3 regions of the Halioxenophilus sp. WMMB6 genome follow, and region 3 is predicted to be linked to each of the others. Evidence: predicted binding sites of a transcription regulator. Region 3 holds the regulator's gene; each other region holds the start of a gene.
The links. The regulator LexA, encoded in region 3, represses DNA repair genes until DNA is damaged. The targets are predictions, from matches to a motif close to TACTGTATNNNNATACAGTA.

Region 1 (4,869 bases), on a different contig from region 3:
TATCGATAATTTCATCGATTGAGGTGCCGGAAAACCCCTTGCACAGAATAATTTGTTCGGCTGTGGCTAAAATCCGCTCCTGTGTGTTGCTAGCTCGCTTGCCCATGGCGCTCTCTGCCTTCCCTATGTTTTTATTTTGAGTCGGTTTATTTTCAGCTAGATACTGATTGGTCGGTATTGAAAGCCATTTTTGCCGGGATGTCACTGTACTCCAGGTACAGTTTTGTTTTACTGCTGGGTGTTTTGTTTTTGAACTATCGCCGGCTATGTTCCATAACAGTATGAAAAATAAAAAGTTATTTTCAACTTTTCATCTTCGTACTCTCGGTCCACTGACTTCCTTTTAGCCCGCTCGTAGAATTTAAAAATACCAACTAGTCGGTATTTATTGTTGGTTTCTCTTTCTACTCAATAACAAAATTACCTAGGAGCAAGTTATGCCTACCCCATTAGAGCTGGTGTTAGACCCTCTCTCACTCACAATTATTGCCCTCTATTTCGGCCTGATGGCCTGGGAGCGACTTTTCCCCAGGCAGCGCTTTGTGGCGGTACGTGGCTGGTATCTGAAAGGCATTGCCGCCTTCGCCACCTATTTTTTGCTCTCCTCCTATCTGCCACTGGTTTGGGATGGCTACCTGTCGGCCTTTCAGCTGTTTGACTTGACCGGCTTGGGGACGCTGGCGGGTACCTTAGTGGGATTGCTGGTTTATGAAGTTGGGGTCTATCTCTGGCACCGCAGCATGCACAAGAGCGATGCCTTGTGGTTGGGCTTCCATCAGATGCACCACAGTGCCGAGCGGGTCGATGTGGCCGGCAGCTTTTGGTTCTCACTCACCGACATGATTGGTTGGACTATGCTTGGCAGTCTGGCGTTGGTCGTGGTGGTGGGGTTGTCACCGGCGGCGGCGACCAATGTAATTTTGATCACCGCGTTTTTAGCGATTTTCCAACACGCTAATATCCGCACTCCGGTGTGGTTGGGTTACCTCATTCAGCGCCCTGAGATGCACGCCATTCATCATCAGCGCGGTGTGCACCACTACAATTTTTGCGACTTAGCCTTTATTGATTGGTTGGGTGGCACCTTCCGCAATCCAAAAGCGGAACGGCTGGTGGTGGAGGGCGGCTTTTACGATGGCAGCTCTGCCAAGGTTGGCGCCATGTTGCTGGGTTGCGATATCAACAAAGAGGCGCAACCCGGGGCGCAGTTAATTGAGCATGCGGCCTAGAGGCGGCTATCGTTCAGTGTCCTGGTAGCCTGCCTTCCAGGCGGGAATGGCCAGGGCGTTGGCGATGGCCCGGGCGGCGGCATCAACCGCTGGCTCCTTGCCGTGGTCAAGAATATTCACCCGTTCGCCATCGGCGAATACCAAGTTGAGTTCATAACTCCAAAAGCTGTGCGGGCCGTACTTGCGGGAGCGGGCCCGCACGCGCTCACGAATAATCTGCACGGCGTAGATCTCGTTTAACCGGCCCTGACGAGAGCGTGGCAGTTGCTCTTCCTCTTGAAAGCATTTACCAAAAAAGTAGACGCCACGGGCGCGATCAATGGTGAAGCGCTTGGCCAGCAAGAGCTGAATGGCGCCGGCGGCGCCAAAGAGCAGGCCCCACAGCAGCAGAAACAGCCCCTTAAACCACTGGCCTTTAATGATCAGTTCCGGCGCGATGGCGAGTAGAACAAATAGCCCCGGCAGTAGAAAACACCAGGCCAAAAACCGGGCGAGCAGACTGGGCTTAAGGGTGATGGTGTCGAGTTCAGAGATTAATTGGCGGGTTTTGAAATTGGCACCACCCGGTCGCAACGGTTGCCAGGAGAGCCGTTGTGCGACCGGATCTTTACTGTCTGCCACCTGCGTTGCAACTGACGCTAGCTTTACGGTTTCAATACGGGACATTGTGTTTGGCTAGTGGGCTCAGCCTGCGCTTACTCGGCAGGCTTTAACGTTGGTGTTACTCCGCGGCGTCTGTCTCGTCAGCGGAATCTGCCCCCTCTTTATCGAAAAAGGCCGACAGCTGTGGTTTGTATTGGCGAATCAGCTCAATATCCGCAGCCGGTACCTTCTTGGCGGCGGTGATCATCACCTCCATCATCTGCATCTGCTGCTTGGCCGATTCCGGGAGCGTATCCGGTGGCAGGGTGGCGATAATCGCCTTGGAGGCCTCAAATTCCGGCTGCTGCTGCAGAATCGATTCAGCCATCAGCACGTGCATAATGGCATCGGCATCGCTACCCCAGGCGACGGCGGAGGGGTAACCCTCGCCAGAGACCACCTTTTCAAAGCGGCTGTATTCACCGGGAAAGCGCTCGGCCAGGGCCTGCAGACCCAGGGTGAATGGTTTGTAGTTGGCGTGGGAAAACTGCTCAATGATATAGGCCGGTTCGGTGGACTCCTCCGGCATTAGGCTGTTCCAGTCGTGATCGCTCAGCTGCTCGTCCAGTACCTGGATGGCGGGGCCGCAGGCGATAAACTTTTTGATGGTGGCCTCATCCAGCGCCAGAACGCTCTGGCTGGCGAGCAGGCCCAGCAGTAGGCTGGTGAGGGCGGTGACAAGCTTGGGCAGTGCAAATAGCCTATTGGCCTGAAATCGGGTCATGGTCATATCCTTAGCGTGGCGCTGGGGCCTGGCTGGGCGTTGATTATTATGACGGTCGGTAAAATCGGGCGACTCTACCACATTGGCGATGCTTTTCCGTTAAAAAGGTGCTGCTTTGACCAGGGTGGTCTGGGATTGTGCCGATCTTCGGGCGGGGTGGGGCGCATTGCCAGGTGGTGAGCTTTATTAGCCGCTTGCGAGTCAGAGTTGGTGGCTTATAATACTGTACATTTAATCAGTTCTTTGGGGGCGGCATGAGTCGCAAGATTATTCACTGTGATGCCGACTGCTTTTTCGCGGCTATTGAGATGCGTGATAACCCCCATCTGCGCAATCGGCCGTTGGCGGTGGGTGGCAGCGCCGACCGCCGCGGAGTCATCTCTACCTGCAACTACGATGCGCGGCGTTTTGGTGTGCGTTCCGCCATGCCTTCGGCCCAGGCGCGCAAGTTGTGCCCAGAATTGATTATCGTGCCGGGTAATATGGCCAAGTACAAAGAGGCCTCTCAGGTGATGCGCTCTATCTTTAACAGCTACACCGACCTGGTCGAACCCCTCTCCCTGGATGAAGCCTATCTCGACGTTACCGCGGTCAGCCACAACCACGGCAGTGCCACCAAAATCGCCGAAGAGATCCGCGCCCGCGTGCGTAAGGAGCTGGATATTACCGTTTCGGCGGGGGTCTCCAACTCCAAGTTCCTGGCCAAAATCGCCAGCGATTGGCGCAAACCGGATGGCCTGTTTGTGGTTCCGCCGGCGCAGGTGGAGGCGTTTGTGCTGCAGCTGCCGGTGGCCAAAATTCACGGTGTTGGCAAGGTGACCGCCGCCAAACTCGAGAGCCTGGGCATCCACACCTGCGCCGATCTGCGACCCTACTCGGTGGCGGAGCTGACCAATCTGTTTGGCTCTTTCGGCGACAACCTGTATAAACTGGCCCGGGGTATTGATGAGCGCGAAGTGAAAACCAGCTGCCGGCGCAAGTCGTTGAGTGTGGAGCATACCTACGCCCAGGATCTGCCCAACAGCCTCACTTGCCTGGCGCAGTTGCCGGCGCTATTTGCCGAGCTTAGCGGCCGGTTGGCCCATTTGCCGGCGGAGTACCAGGTAGCAAAAGCCTTTGTAAAGGTGAAGTTCGCCGATTTCACCGCCACCACGCTGGAGCGGGTAGGTACCCAGGCCTGCCTGAGCGACTACAACGAGTTGATGCAACAGGCCCTGCAGCGTAAAACCAAGCCGGTGCGGCTGCTGGGCATTGGTGTCCGCTTCGACGCCGCTGACACCGAACAGGCACCGCAGCTGGAGCTGTTTGCGCTCAACTGACCACCACCGGCCGACAACAATCAATCGATGAAATGAATGGGGGAGTTATGCAACAGCGCCGTCTCGGCAACAGCGGCATCGTCGTTTCCGACATCTGCATGGGCACCATGACCTTTGGCAGCCAGGCCGACGAACGAGCCTCACAGGCGATACTCGACAAAGCCTTCGACGCCGGTATCGATTTTTACGACACCGCCGAGATGTACCCGGTACCGCCGGCCGCCAAGTGGATAGGCCGCACCGAAGAGATCGTCGGTAAGTGGCTGAAGGGTAAAAACCGCGATGCGATTATCCTCGCCTCCAAGGTGGCCGGCCCGGGACACGCCTGGATTAAACCACCTCTGCGCGGTGGTAAAACCGCCCTTGATCGTCACCATATCATGCGCGCCATTGAGGGCAGCTTAACGCGGCTGCGTACCGACTATATCGACCTCTACCAAACCCACTGGCCGGACGGCGTCATGCCCTATGAAGAGACTCTACGGGCCCTGGATGACCTGGTGCGCGATGGCAAGGTGCGCATTGTCGGCTGCTCCAACGAGACCGCCTGGGGCTTGACCAAAAGCCTGGGGCAGTCGGAGCTGCACGGCCTGGTGCGCTACGAGACCATCCAAAATAATTTCAGCCTCAACAACCGCCGTTTTGAAGACGCACTGGCCCAGGTGTGCCGGCAGGAGCAGGTGAGTTTGATTCCCTACTCCCCCATTGCCGGCGGTGTGTTGAGTGGTAAGTACAACAACGTTAGCGAAGGCAAGGGGCGGTTTTTCGAGTACCTGAGCAACGGCCCCCGGCAGCAGGCCATGGCGCAGCGCTTTGTGAATGAGAAATCCCTGGCGTCCACGGCCCGTTTTATGGCCATTGCCGAAGAGATCGAGCTGTCGCCGGTGACCCTGGCCGTGGCCTGGAGCAAGCAGCACGACTTTGTGGCCTCGACCATTGTCGGTGCCACCCATGT
Region 2 (4,869 bases), on a different contig from region 3:
CCATTAGCGTAGGGGGGGCCATCGTGCAGAATGAATTGTGGGCGGCCGGCACGGGCCTGACGAATCTGTTCGTACAACTTATCCTGCTGCCATTGTTTTACAAAACCGGGCTCCCGTTGAGCCAGGTTGGCCTTCATCGCGAAGGTGGTATTCGGTAGGTTAAGTGTGGCTTTGTAATCTGTCATAAAACTCTATTGTGTATCGGCGCTCTCCACCGACATCCCCATTACAAAAAACAGATGGCACTAACCGTAGTGCCGTTAATTATGGATTCACTGAAAAATAGCTGCGCGCCTGTTCGATATCCGCCAGAATCTGCTCACGCAGATCCTCCAAGGAGTCGAAGCGCTGCTCTTCGCGCAACTTGTGGCAGAATTCGACTTTCAAAATCTGGCCGTAAATCATCTGGTTAAAATCCAGTAGATGAACCTCCAGAATCACCTTATCACCGCCTTTTATCGTCGGCCGAAAGCCGATATTGGCGGCGCCGTGTAACCAATCGGAGTCGCCCAGCTTGGCCCGAACCGCAAACACGCCGCTCAATGGTGAACGAAAGCGGTGCAGCTCTATATTGGCAGTAGGCAGCCCCAGCTGCCGCCCCAGCTGTTTGCCGTATACCACGTGGCCGGTGATGAGGTAAGGCTTACCCAGCAGTTGAGCCGCCAGTTCGATATTGCCCTCTGCCAAAGCCTCTCGTATGCGGGTACTGCTGATGCGCTCGCCGTCCTGAACATAGGTTGAGGTATCACTGACGGTGAAGCCGTAGATCTCGCCATACTCGCTGAGCAGGTTGAAGTCGCCACAGCGATCGTGGCCGAAGCGAAAATCGTCGCCCACAATCAGGTGCTTCACCCCAAGCCGATCGACCAGTATCTCCTTGGTGAAGGCCTTGGCGTCGTAGCTCGACAGCTTGGCATCGAATCTCAGACAAAAGACGCGATCGACCTCTGCCTCAAACAGCGCCTGCACCTTCTCGCGAAAGCGCATCAACCGTGCCGGGGCTTTCTCAGGCGCCAGAAACTCCAGCGGCTGAGGCTCAAAGATCATCACCGCCGACGGCAACCCCAGTGCTGCTGCCCGTTCCCGCACCTGGCGCAGCACCTGCTGGTGGCCCAGGTGAACGCCATCAAATGAGCCCACGGTGAGCACGCAGCCGCGGTGCCGGGCTTTGATGTTGTGTAGTCCACAGACCAACTCGCGGGGGGATTGGGGGGCCATTCTGTCTATGTCATTCCGGATTCTAAAATTCGGCGATTATAGCGCAAGCCGGTGCCAGTGTGTGCCATTTACTTCCCTCTTTGGCCCGGCAGCAGCTAAGCTCTAAGCGCCTTTAGCCTGAACCCGGCCAGGAATAGCCCCAGTAGGTAGGCCAGCAGCCCAGACACGCACAGACACAACAACGCGGCAGCCCGCAGATAGCTTGGCAGAGGGGCTAAATCCCCAAGCCAATGGGTAGCCCCCAGCAGCACAGCCACCATCAAGCCATTGGCCAGCAGCTGTTGCACCAGCACCCGCCACCAGCCAGGTAGTGGCTTATACACCTCGGACTTTCTCAGCGAGCGCAGTAACAGGCCGGCATTGAGAAAAGCGGAGCCAGCCGTCGCCAACGCCAAGCCCATATGCCCCAGGTTAAACCACCAGTAGAGCGGAACCACAAAGGCCACATTCAACACCATATTGGCAATCATGGCGATAACACCAATTTTTACCGGTGTTTTCATATCCTGCCGGGCGTAAAAACCGGGCGCCAACACCTTGATTAACATGAATGCGATCAGCCCCAGTGCGTAACCCCGCAGGCTGAAACTGGCCATGGTGACATCCAGCGGGGTCGTTTTGCCGTAGAGAAACAGACAGGTAAGAATCGGTTCGGCCAGTACCATCAAGGCAACAGCGGCCGGCGTCGCGATCAGAACAATCAGCCGCAAGGCCCAATCGAGCATGGCATTGAAGTGCTGGGCCGACTGTTCGGCGTGTAGGCGGGAGAGCTTCGGCAGGATGACAGTACCAATCGCTACCGCAAATACCCCCAGCGGCAGCTCAGATAACCGGTCGCTGTAGTACAACCAGGAGACGCTTCCGGTAGGCAGCAGCGAGGCCAGCACTGTATCAAGCAGCAGGTTAATTTGGCCGACCGAGACACCAAATATTGCCGGCACCATCAACTTCAGCACCTGCATCACCCCCGGATGATGCCAATTGAGCTTGGGGTGGGGCAGCAGTTGCAGCCGCGCCAGGAAAGGCAACTGAAAGCAGAGCTGGACACAACCGGCAACCAACACGCCCCAGGCCAAGGCAAAGGCGGGCTGTTCCATCCCCGGGGCAACCACCACCGCCGCCGTAATAAGCACCACATTCAACCAAACGGGCGTCAGTGCCGGCACTGCAAATCGATCGTAGCTATTCAATATCCCACCGGCAAAGCCGGTGAGCGAAATCAACAACAGATAGGGGAAGGTGATGCGCAGCAGCTCACTCGCCAAGGCAAACTTCGCGTCATCAGCCAAAAAACCCGGGGCAAAAATGGTGGCCACCACCGGAGAGAAGACAACGGCAACACCGGTAAAAATGAGCAGGCTAAGACCAAGGACACCGGCGATGTTGTCGAGCAGGGCTTTAACAGCCGCCTGGGACCCGTTAGCGCGATACTCACTTAGTACCGGTACAAACGCCTGGGCAAATGCCCCCTCAGCAAAGAGTCGTCGAAAGAAGTTGGGGATCTTGAACGCAACATAAAAGGCATCCGCTCCTGCTTCAGCCCCCAGATAGCGGGCAAAACAGACATCGCGCACCAAACCCAAAATACGGGAGAGGAATGTCATCAGCCCAACCAGGGAACTGGAGCGCAACAGCCCCCCACCCGCGGCAGGCCTAGTTACCTCGGCACTGGACAAAACCATCTCCTTTTGTGGATATCGCCATACAACTAATTCCAGCCACTTACCTGGTCAAACCCTTTCGGCTGCGCAAAGTAACCTGTGCCACTACTTTTCACAACTACCCCACAATCGAAATAAGTGGCAAACCTACGCTTGACCCGGGCGAAAAACTAAAATACTGTACACCCATACAGTATCAACAGGAGACCACCATGGCTGTTATAGCAGTTTGGAAATGCGACAGAGACGGAGCAATGTTTGAAAACAAAAAAGACGCCGACGAACACGACAGCATGCTGGAACTGGCTGCCAACATCACACAGTTGCTCGAACAGGAGATCCCCAGCCTGAATGAAGAGCACGGAGAGACCATAGGATTGATTCTGGCACAGCGACGGGAGGTCTTAGCCAGAGCCTGTAAAGGCAAACCCAACCTGCTGCTGGAAGAGAGTGAGGCTGCTGCACAGCCAGCAGCAAGCAAAGTCGACAATCCAACCCAACCAGACTCAACCGCCATGGTTGAAAATATCAAAGCTGCTGCCAACAGCTAACCCTCCACCTCAGGCTCCCACCTCCCTCCTCCTTGGTGCAACGGCCGCTACCGTTGCACCCCCTCCTGCACCTTCATACGCCATATTCCACACCAACTGCGGCATCAGCAGGCATATAACCTACAGCTTCTTGTAATAAAAATATCGAAAATGTGATTTCCTTATACATTAATAGAATAGTGAGATATAAAATCACTTAACCGCACAACTTCCCTTACAGACACTACTGGCCACCAAATACCGATGAGTACCTATCGAGTTGTATTCTGGGGAGAGACCCTACCCGGCAAGCAGAAGGACAGCGTGATGCTCGCTTTTGCCGACCGATTTGGTGTACGCAACGGTAAACAACTGCGCGCGCTCTTCTCAGGGCGGGTTAATGTCATCAAACAAGGCCTCGACCAGACCTACGCCAAGCGGCTGGTGCTAGCAATTGAGTCGATTGGCGGAATTAGCCGGATGGAGCTGGAAACACCTCAAAATGCCCTCAGCTTTGAGCACTCTGGCGAGGGAGAAGCGCAGCTCGCCGGCGAACTTGTGCCAAGCACCTACCCCAGTGGCTTGGCCGAGAAGCTGGAGCAAGCCCGCTCGCAGCCGCGCAAGCACATATCCCCACAAGCAACAGCCAGGAGACCGCCGTCACCCTTCGGGACCCGCTAAGGCGCTCAACAATAAAGCTCCAGAATCCTTGACTTAGGTAGAAAAAAACGGATAATACCGCGTCCCTAAACCTAGAGCCCATACGAAGGAGCAACACGGTGGCAAATTCACCTCAAGCGAAAAAGCGCGCACGTCAAAACGACCAGGCACGCAAACACAACGCCAGCCTGCGCTCAATGGTCCGTACTTACATCAAAAAAGTGAATGCAGCCATTGCCGCCGGTGACGTCGAAGCAGCCAAAACAGCCTATGCTGCGGCAGTGCCTGTCATTGATCGTATCGCCGACAAAGGCATCATTCATAAAAACAAAGCCGCTCGCCACAAGAGCCGCTTGAATGCCCAGGTTAAAGCGCTAGCTGCTTAAGCCGAGCGTGTGCTAGACACACATCAGGCATAAAAAAACCGCGTATCCACGCGGTTTTTTTATGCCTGCAATAAATAGCCGCCACAATTTGCCACAATCTATCCTGCATTCCCCCTAAACCCGCCTGCTCACCGCCCGAATACCCTCGTTTAATAACCCTCGTACCAGCGAAAACACTCTGAATAACCAATTCAAACTACGAGGAATCACAATGAAGAAGAGCATCCTGACCAGCACCCTCTGCCTGGCGATTCTAACAGCAAGCCAATACTCATCAGCAGGCACCACCGAGCTCAAACAAGGCGCAGCCTTTGGAGGCACCGCTGTCCTGGGAGCGATAGCCGGCGGGCCAATTGGCTTTGTCGCTGGCGCCATTACCGGAGCGCTAATCGGCGAAGAATTAAAAGCGGCAGA
Region 3 (4,869 bases):
TCTGATGGACTATGGCTTTACGGCCAAGATGGAGGAGTCTCTCGATCAGGTGGCCGACGGCAAATTGGGCTGGTCCCAGGTACTGGACGAGTTTTACGACGATTTTTCAGATCGATTGTCTGAAGCTCAGGACTCCGAGCACGGTATGCGTGCCAATAGCCCCACCAATACCGATATCCCCTGTGAAACCTGTGGTCGCCCGATGCAGATTCGAACGGCCAGTACCGGCGTCTTCCTGGGCTGTTCTGGCTATGCGCTGCCGCCTAAGGAGCGATGCAAATCCACTAAAAACTTGATTTCAGGCGATGAAGCCGTTGACGTGGATGCTGACGATGAAGCGGAATCCAGGTTGCTACGCTCCAAGCGTCGTTGTCCCATCTGTAATACCGCGATGGATAGTTACCTTATGGACGAAACCCATAAGATCCATATTTGTGGTCGCAACCCAGATTGTTCCGGGTACGAGGTGGAAGAGGGCAAATTTAAGATCAAAGGCTATGATGGTCCTACCATCGAGTGTGATAAATGCGGCCAGGAGATGCAACTGAAGACGGGCCGCTTTGGCAAATATTTTGGTTGTACTAACGACGCTTGTAGTAACACGCGTAAATTGTTGAAAAGTGGTGAAGCGGCTCCACCGAAGATGGACCCGGTACCAATGCCAGAATTGGCCTGTGAAAAGGTGGACGATGTGTATGTGCTGCGTGATGGCGCATCCGGACTTTTCCTGGCTGCCAGTCAATTCCCCAAAAATCGGGAAACCCGAGCACCTTATATTGATGAGCTGATACCCCATAAAGATGAAATTGATCCTAAATATCATTTTCTGTTAAAGGCGCCCGTCAAAGATGACGATGGCAACCGTGTGTTAGTTCGTTTTAGCCGTAAAACCAAAGAGCAGTACGTCCAAACTGAAATTGATGGTAAGGCTACCGGTTGGAAAGCCTTCTACGAGGGCGGTAAATGGGCGGTAACCAAGCCTCCCGTTAAAAAGTCCAAGAGCGGGTAGGTGAGGGCTTTTGGCTCCCACAGCTAGGCTAATGGAGTCCTTTGTTTTGTATGTTAGAGCGTAGCCGGCGGACAGTTAGTCAGAAACTTCAGTTTTCTAAGACACTACTGGTGTTGGCAGAGAGCGTGGCGGGTGTTGAGCGTTTGACGCTCCTGGCTAGTTGCTGTCTGCAGTTGCAGGCGGTTATTCAAAGCCACCTAATTGAACTGCAGCAGGCCGCCAAGTCAATGGGATACGCCGAGTGGCAAAACCTACCCGTTACTATCGCTCAGTTAACGATGCTCGATGCCAACAATGTATGGTTGCCAGAGCTGAAAGTATTGATACAGTTAAGCCGGCAGAAAGATCACTGGCTGAATCAATTACTGACACTAAATAAGACTTTGGTAACCAAGCCCGCTAGATTGGAGGTCGACGGAAAATTTGCTGAGGATAGTGGGAGTATTAATCTGATTCAGACAGATGGAGTTGTCATCGACAGCAGCGAGACAATTACTCTCTCTTTGCCGCAATGTAAGTGGTTATGGTCGGAATGCGATGAATTCATAAATCATCAACGATCCACCACTCAGGAATACTAAAATCTTAGAATGGTAAAAAGAGCTATTCGCTCGTGACTTATTGGTGTTTCTGATTAACAAGCAATTTTGGTTAATCGGTGCCTTTGGTTAATCGGTGCCTTTGGTTAATCGGTGCCTTTGGTTAATCGGTGCTTTAGGTTTAAGGGTACTTTTGTCTATTGGTTTTGCGTTCAACAGGAAAAGTGGGCCTTTCAAGCCTGCTGTATGGTAGGTAGGCGCTACGCTACTGATACCGAGTGCGCCCGAGGCAAATAAATTAAGCTATATTGCAGATCAAGCTACTACAACAATGAAGCAACATCCGAAAGACCGCTTTGTACAGAGCAGTAAGCTATTATCTTCTGCTCCTTCTGCTCCTTCTGCTCCTTCTGCTCCTTCTGCTCCTTTTGCTTCCTTGCTTCCTCTGTTCCCAATGTAGCTGATTTCCGCTTTAGTGTTGTGGCTGTCGCCAGTTAATCCACAATAGCGATAGTGCACCTACATTATTGAACAAGGGTTTGCTTATAGCTCTGGTTTTCAACGCCACTCAACGCCTATGGCGCGTTTTGACAAGGGCACTCTTTTCCCGGTAGTTTGTGGCTACACAGGAAGTCGCGGTCAGTTTAGAACTCATCTCGGCTGGTAACAAACAACCCCAAAGAGCCGCCCAGCTTAGCGGCCGCATTAAGCGCAGCCAGTTGCTCTGGGTTAAACTTGTTGGTGGCATTTGCCGCTTCCTGAATGGCTACTACGCAGTGGCTATTACCTGCCTGGAGGGCCTGGTGAGTAAGTTGGTAGAGGTCATGTTTGCTGCTGGTGTAAACAAAGCGTACGCATGAATTATTTAAACCAAATTGGGTAAAAAGTTCTGGATCAGGCCGGGTTGCGCTTATCCAGGTAATCCAGCGGTTGCCACTAACCCGGGATTGATAGTTCAACATGGGTAACAGTAGCGGCAGATAATCCGGGCAATAACGGGAAACCAGTAGTTCGGTAATGTAATCCAGTGACGCTGGGGCTTGCTCAACCTGCTGGGCAGGTCGACGTGCGATGGGTGAGAGCGGGAGTGCAATAGCCATTAATAAACTCCTAATCGAATAACACCAACACTAAGGCCTTCTATGCTGAAATCCTGCTCGCGCAGATCGACATAAATAGGCTCGAACTCTTCATTTTCTGGCAGTAACTCAACTTGGTTACGATTTTTGCCACGACGCAACCGTTTTACAGTTACTTCATCACCGATGCGCGCGACAATTATCTGCCCGGAACGCACCTGATTGGTTTTGTGTACAGCCAACAGGTCACCTTCCAGGATTCCGACATCTTTCATACTCATGCCGCGAACTTTCAACAGATAATCTGCGGCGGGAGAGAAGGTATTTGGGGAGAGATCCAGAAAGTTTTCGATGTTCTCTTGGGCGAGTATGGGGTAGCCGGCAGCAACCAGGCCTACGATTGGCAACCCGCTCTGTTCCATTTCTGGGATACGAATCCCGCGTGAGGCCCCGGGAACCATCTCGATTACCCCTTTTCTGGCGAGTGCTCGCAGATGCTCTTCAGCGGCGTTGGCGGAGCGAAACCCCAATATCTCAGCAATTTCTGCGCGAGTAGGGGGGTAGCCAGTCTCTTCAAGATGCGACTTGATGAGATCCAGAATCTGCTGTTGCCGGGCTGTGAGTTTTTCCATAACCATACTCTTCAGGTGCATTGTAGCGATGGGCAATTCGCAGTAGGTTGAATCTGCGCTTTGCTCACCATCCATTCGACAATTGATGGGGCAGCTTGCTGCTGCCCACATTCCGGTGAAAGGCCTGGTATTACCAGAGTAAATCACGCGGATCTGAATATTTATACAGTACTTTATATCTCACATTTACTGTATGTACAACCAGTTTTTTGTAAGTCGTTGCAATGTAAAGTGGTAAATTATAGCCTCTAAGGTCACCTGTCCCTCACTTTGTTACAGCGACCAAGTGGTTCTTCCATGTATGCAGTAGATAGGCTGTGGCGTGGTTTGAGATATCGTGTGGATTCTATAACTCATTGAATCTTATGAAATTGTTTCCATTGGTAATGCGCGTCATGCTTGACAGTATCGGCCTGGCGTCTTAGTGTTTCGGCTTTTCAATTTGCCGGTACTACCGGTGTGATTTGCCTATGTCTGTAGTTCCGCAAACGCCTAGTGGCCCAGCCATCGTTGATATCGAGGGTCACCATTTAACAGAGGAGGATAGGGATATTCTTCGCCATCCCGCCGTTGCCGGTATTATTTTGTTTGCCCGCAATATCGCTTCATTTGCGCAGGTGCGCGAGCTGTGCCGGGAGATGAAGACTTTACGTCCCGATCTGTTGATCTGTGTTGATCAGGAGGGGGGGCGTGTACAGCGTTTGCGTGACGGGTTTTCTCGTCTTCCGCCGATGGCTAGGTTGGGCCACCGCTATCAGAGCTCGCCGTCCGAAGCATTGGCAGATGCCCAGGAGATTGGTTGGCTTATGGCGGCCGAGGTTCGTTCGGCTGGCATTGATTTAAGCCTGGCTCCAGTGTTGGATATGGACGATAACTTTTGCCCGGCGATAGGTGACCGTGCATTTGGTGCTGGCGCTGACCAGGTGATTCAATTGGCCCAGGCGTTTATACAAGGTATGAACAGCACTGGTATGGGGGCAATAGGAAAGCACTTCCCCGGACATGGCAAGGTTAATGTCGACAGCCACTTCGACCTGCCGGTCGACCAACGCTCATTGTCCGAGCTATGGGATGATGACATGCTACCATTCCGCGCCCTGGCTTCCTCTTTAGCCGGCATCATGCCGGCGCATATTCTTTTCCCTCAAATCGATTCCCAGGCTGTGGGCTTCTCCTCTCATTGGCTACAAGTGCTTCTACGTACCCGTCTTGGCTTCCAGGGGCTGATTTTCAGCGATGATTTAAGTATGTCTGCCGCCGCAAGTGGTGGTGGTTACCGGGAGCGAACCAGAGCAGCATTGGCGGCCGGGTGCGACTTACTACTGTTATGTAATAACCGGAGCGAAGCTCTTCCTGTGTTGGATGATCTGATTCATCAACAATTGAGTGCTCGAGCCCAGCAGCAGAAATTGGCGCTGCTGCTGGATGGTCATTCAAAGGGGGCTCAAGTTGATCCTTCCCGTCGAGTCAGGGTTCGTGAGCAAATAGAGACGATGTACTTGGTATGATCTGCCTTGGGCGCTGGTTGTCTGCAGGGCGTTATCCTGCTCCTTACACAGTAATAGAGACACTCTGTGCGTTTTATACGTTTGGTTGGGCGAGATGAATTG

Region 1: a site for LexA is predicted at 2,817-2,836, ahead of dinB (DNA polymerase IV). Genes of this name have one in related genera too.
Region 2: a site for LexA is predicted at 3,056-3,075, ahead of SBL51_RS20330 (YebG family protein). Genes of this name have one in related genera too.

What each region holds. Positions count from the first base shown of each region.
Region 1 is NZ_JAWMQR010000012.1:108,668-113,536, forward strand. Features, by position in the region: gene SBL51_RS21500 (TetR/AcrR family transcriptional regulator) at 1-106, opposite strand, end outside; gene SBL51_RS21505 (sterol desaturase family protein) at 438-1,229, shown strand; gene SBL51_RS21510 (hypothetical protein) at 1,236-1,850, opposite strand; gene SBL51_RS21515 (hypothetical protein) at 1,951-2,595, opposite strand; gene dinB (DNA polymerase IV) at 2,850-3,914, shown strand; gene SBL51_RS21525 (aldo/keto reductase) at 3,962-4,869, shown strand, end outside.
Region 2 is NZ_JAWMQR010000011.1:2,069-6,937, reverse strand. Features, by position in the region: gene ileS (isoleucine--tRNA ligase) at 1-185, opposite strand, end outside; gene ribF (bifunctional riboflavin kinase/FAD synthetase) at 265-1,218, opposite strand; gene murJ (murein biosynthesis integral membrane protein MurJ) at 1,314-2,900, opposite strand; gene SBL51_RS20330 (YebG family protein) at 3,092-3,430, shown strand; gene SBL51_RS20325 (hypothetical protein) at 3,674-4,090, shown strand; gene rpsT (30S ribosomal protein S20) at 4,189-4,455, shown strand; gene SBL51_RS20315 (OmpA family protein) at 4,667-4,869, shown strand, end outside.
Region 3 is NZ_JAWMQR010000001.1:380,800-385,668, forward strand. Features, by position in the region: gene topA (type I DNA topoisomerase) at 1-1,009, shown strand, start outside; gene SBL51_RS01550 (DUF6586 family protein) at 1,060-1,590, shown strand; gene SBL51_RS01555 (hypothetical protein) at 2,193-2,648, opposite strand; gene lexA (transcriptional repressor LexA) at 2,648-3,259, opposite strand; gene nagZ (beta-N-acetylhexosaminidase) at 3,730-4,767, shown strand; gene SBL51_RS01570 (mechanosensitive ion channel family protein) at 4,862-4,869, shown strand, end outside.